One region of the Bacillus sp. PK3-067 genome, then DNA from elsewhere that is predicted to be linked to it. Evidence: a T-box and tRNA genes for the amino acid it is inferred to sense, from the RefSeq annotation. Region 1 holds a T-box; the other holds one or more tRNA genes.
The links. The T-box of region 1 lies ahead of M1D73_RS22890 (valine--tRNA ligase). A T-box ahead of a tRNA ligase gene usually reads a tRNA of that ligase, here a tRNA-Val.
Positions count from the first base shown of each region.

Region 1 (2,250 bases):
GTATACGGAAGAAGATTTAGAAAAACATTATACAAGTATATCCGATCGTTGGGAAAATGATGGTGAGATGTTAGAAGAGTTTCTCGTAGAATCTGAATCAAAATGGTATATGTCCCCGTTTGAATTGCAATATTGTACGTACTATCATCATGTAATGAGAGCGCGTGAATTTGCAACGAAGCAATTAAATGAGTGGAACGATGCGATGAAAGAAAAGGAGAAAACGCGTATTACTTTTGTGCATGGTAATGTGTCACTGAATCATTTTTTATTTGACTATGAACGGAATGGCTATTTTATTAGTTTAGAAAAATCGAAGTTTGCAACGCCTGTGCAAGATATAGTAGGTTTTTATTCACGGTCTTTAAACACATATCCAATCGCAAGAAGTGATCGGTTTGAATGGTTTCAAATGTATCAAAAAAATTTCCCTTTTACGAAAGAAGAGCAACTACTTATGTTTGCGTATATGACGTATCCATCGCAATTTATTCGGCAAATCCAGTCTTATAAGAAAAGAAGAGATAATCGTAACGAGGAAAATGAACTGCGCGGAGTAAAGAGTTTGCAACAATCGCATTGGCTCGTTAGCAATATAGAATATTTCCTGTCACAATTACAAGCTGCCCAGCAAGGGAACGGATAAAGTAAACATTCCCCGCTGATGATTAGCCTTCACTAATTGGGCGTTTACGGGCACCAGGGCTCCCATCTAACTTCTTTGCTTCAGCTGAGTTTTGAGGTGGAGGTCTTACTGCCCACAAATAGCGGGGTAAAGAAGATAAGTAGAGGATTCTACTTATCTTCTTTTTGGCACCAAAAGCTGTAGTTTTAAATTTATCTTGACGAATAAGGTTTCGTTTTTTACACTATTGTATATAATAATTAACAATCATATAAATGCCTTGAAGGGGAAGAGTATAACATGAAACGTCTTCAGAGAGGAGAATCATTAGCTGGGAGATTCTCTAGATAGTTATGTTAGAAGGTAGCCCTGGAGCATCTTTTCTGAACGGAATAGTTCTTATTAGGAAAAGACGGATTTGTCCGTTATCAAATTAAGAGTATAAGCAAATTATGAATTTGTTTGTAAATAAAGGTGGTACCGCGATGTCCCTCGTCCTTTTTGGATGAGGGACATTTTTTATTTTAAGGAGGGAAAATAATGTCAAACACGGAAAAGAATTTACCAACTAAATATGATCATATGTCCGTTGAAGAAGGCCTTTATCAATGGTGGCTTGAAGGCAAATATTTTGAAGCAACAGGAGACGAGAAGAAACAACCGTATACAATTGTAATTCCACCTCCAAACGTAACTGGTAAGTTACACTTAGGTCATGCTTGGGATACAACTCTTCAAGATATTTTAACTCGTACGAAGCGTATGCAAGGATACGATGTACTATGGCTTCCAGGAATGGACCATGCTGGTATCGCAACACAAGCGAAAGTAGAAGGAAAACTTCGTGAAGAAGGTATTTCACGTTACGATCTTGGCCGTGAAAAATTCCTTGAAAAAGCTTGGGAGTGGAAAGAAGAGTACGCTTCTCACATTCGTCAACAATGGGGGAAAGTTGGTTTAGGACTAGACTATTCTCGTGAACGCTTCACATTAGACAAAGGTTTATCAGATGCGGTTAATAAAGTATTCGTTCAATTATACGAAAAAGGCTTAATTTACCGTGGTGAATATATCATCAACTGGGATCCAGCAACACGTACAGCTCTTTCTGATATTGAAGTAATTCATAAAGAAGTTCAAGGTGCATTCTACCATATGAACTATCCGTTAACAGATGGTTCTGGTCACATTCGTCTTGCTACTACTCGTCCAGAAACGATGCTTGGTGATACAGCAGTAGCAGTTCATCCAGAAGACGATCGTTACAAACATTTAATCGGAAAAACAGTTACACTTCCAATCGTAGGCCGTGAGATTCCGATTATTGCTGATGAGTACGTAGAAAAAGATTTCGGAACGGGCGTTGTAAAAATTACGCCAGCTCATGACCCGAATGACTTTGAAGTAGGTAACCGTCATGACTTACCACGCATCTTAGTAATGAACGAAGATGGATCGATGAACGAAAAAGCTGGTAAGTATAACGGTATGGATCGTTTCGAATGCCGTAAAGAATTAGTAAAAGACTTACAAGAAGCTGGCGTATTAGTAGAAATCGAGCCACATATGCATTCAGTAGGTCATAGTGAGCGTAGCGGTGCGGTTGTTGAGCCTTATTTATCAAC
Region 1 covers NZ_CP096490.1:4,449,606-4,451,855, reverse strand. Annotated here, with positions in the region: gene ysxE (spore coat protein YsxE) at 1-646, shown strand, start outside; T-box leader at 897-1,128, shown strand; gene M1D73_RS22890 (valine--tRNA ligase) at 1,166-2,250, shown strand, end outside.

Region 2 (2,250 bases), 1.7 Mb from region 1:
CGTAAGCGAAGCTCTGAACTGAAGCCCCAGTAAACGGCGGCCGTAACTATAACGGTCCTAAGGTAGCGAAATTCCTTGTCGGGTAAGTTCCGACCCGCACGAAAGGTGTAACGATTTGGGCACTGTCTCAACCAGAGACTCGGTGAAATTATAGTACCTGTGAAGATGCAGGTTACCCGCGACAGGACGGAAAGACCCCGTGGAGCTTTACTGTAGCCTGATATTGAATTTTGGTACAGTTTGTACAGGATAGGCGGGAGCCATTGAAACCGGAGCGCTAGCTTCGGTGGAGGCGCTGGTGGGATACCGCCCTGACTGTATTGAAATTCTAACCTACGGGTCTTATCGACCCGGGAGACAGTGTCAGGTGGGCAGTTTGACTGGGGCGGTCGCCTCCTAAAGTGTAACGGAGGCGCCCAAAGGTTCCCTCAGAATGGTTGGAAATCATTCGTAGAGTGCAAAGGCATAAGGGAGCTTGACTGCGAGACCTACAAGTCGAGCAGGGACGAAAGTCGGGCTTAGTGATCCGGTGGTTCCGCATGGAAGGGCCATCGCTCAACGGATAAAAGCTACCCCGGGGATAACAGGCTTATCTCCCCCAAGAGTCCACATCGACGGGGAGGTTTGGCACCTCGATGTCGGCTCATCGCATCCTGGGGCTGTAGTCGGTCCCAAGGGTTGGGCTGTTCGCCCATTAAAGCGGTACGCGAGCTGGGTTCAGAACGTCGTGAGACAGTTCGGTCCCTATCCGTCGTGGGCGTAGGAAATTTGAGAGGAGCTGTCCTTAGTACGAGAGGACCGGGATGGACGCACCGCTGGTGTACCAGTTGTTCTGCCAAGGGCATAGCTGGGTAGCTATGTGCGGAAGGGATAAGTGCTGAAAGCATCTAAGCATGAAGCCCCCCTCAAGATGAGATTTCCCATAGCGTAAGCTAGTAAGATCCCTGAAAGATGATCAGGTTGATAGGTTCGAGGTGGAAGCATGGTGACATGTGGAGCTGACGAATACTAATAGATCGAGGACTTAACCATATAATATGTAGCAAATGTTATCTAGTTTTGAAAGAATATAAAAAACTTGTTGACTTTCGAGGTCAAATAAGTTAAAATGATTCTTGTCTTAAATGAATACAGTCTGGTAATGATGGCAGAGAGGTCACACCCGTTCCCATACCGAACACGGAAGTTAAGCTCTCTAGCGCCGATGGTAGTTGGGACCTTGTCCCTGTGAGAGTAGGACATTGCCAGGCAAAATGGAGGATTAGCTCAGCTGGGAGAGCACCTGCCTTACAAGCAGGGGGTCGGCGGTTCGATCCCGTCATCCTCCACCATATATGTCGGAGGGGTAGCGAAGTGGCTAAACGCGGCGGACTGTAAATCCGCTCCTTCGGGTTCGGCAGTTCGAATCTGCCCCCCTCCACCATTCTTAATTAATGGGCTATAGCCAAGCGGTAAGGCAACGGACTTTGACTCCGTCATGCGCTGGTTCGAATCCAGCTAGCCCAGCCATTAAGAGCCATTAGCTCAGTTGGTAGAGCATCTGACTTTTAATCAGAGGGTCGAAGGTTCGAGTCCTTCATGGCTCACCATTTTAATGAAATATGCGGGTGTGGCGGAATTGGCAGACGCACTAGACTTAGGATCTAGCGCCTTTGGCGTGGGGGTTCGACTCCCTTCACCCGCACTTTTAATAAAATAACTCATACATGTCTTGCGGAAGTAGTTCAGTGGTAGAATACAACCTTGCCAAGGTTGGGGTCGCGGGTTCGAATCCCGTCTTCCGCTCCAATTTTCAATATGACATGCCGGGGTGGCGGAACAGGCAGACGCACAGGACTTAAAATCCTGCGGTGGGTGACCACCGTGCGGGTTCGACCCCCGCCCTCGGCACCATATGCGCCCGTAGCTCAATTGGATAGAGCGTTTGACTACGGATCAAGAGGTTAGGGGTTCGACTCCTCTCGGGCGCGCTTTTATTAACGGGAAGTGGCTCAGCTTGGTAGAGCACCTGGTTTGGGACCAGGGGGTCGCAGGTTCAAATCCTGTCTTCCCGATATTCCCAAAAAACATGGGGCCTTAGCTCAGCTGGGAGAGCGCCTGCCTTGCACGCAGGAGGTCAGCGGTTCGATCCCGCTAGGCTCCACTTTATTTAATATATGTCTCGGAGGTATACCCAAGTTCGGCTGAAGGGATCGGTCTTGAAAACCGACAGGCGGTGAGAATCGCGCGGGGGTTCGAATCCCTCTACCT
Region 2 covers NZ_CP096490.1:740,425-742,674, forward strand. Annotated here, with positions in the region: rRNA gene M1D73_RS03720 (23S ribosomal RNA) at 1-1,032, shown strand, start outside; rRNA gene rrf (5S ribosomal RNA) at 1,135-1,250, shown strand; tRNA gene M1D73_RS03730 (tRNA-Val) at 1,256-1,331, shown strand; tRNA gene M1D73_RS03735 (tRNA-Tyr) at 1,340-1,423, shown strand; tRNA gene M1D73_RS03740 (tRNA-Gln) at 1,435-1,509, shown strand; tRNA gene M1D73_RS03745 (tRNA-Lys) at 1,514-1,589, shown strand; tRNA gene M1D73_RS03750 (tRNA-Leu) at 1,604-1,684, shown strand; tRNA gene M1D73_RS03755 (tRNA-Gly) at 1,714-1,788, shown strand; tRNA gene M1D73_RS03760 (tRNA-Leu) at 1,805-1,893, shown strand; tRNA gene M1D73_RS03765 (tRNA-Arg) at 1,897-1,970, shown strand; tRNA gene M1D73_RS03770 (tRNA-Pro) at 1,981-2,054, shown strand; tRNA gene M1D73_RS03775 (tRNA-Ala) at 2,071-2,143, shown strand; tRNA gene M1D73_RS03780 (tRNA-Ser) at 2,164-2,250, shown strand, end outside.
Region 2: it encodes a tRNA-Val, which carries the amino acid that the T-box ahead of M1D73_RS22890 (valine--tRNA ligase) is inferred to sense. The anticodon was not compared.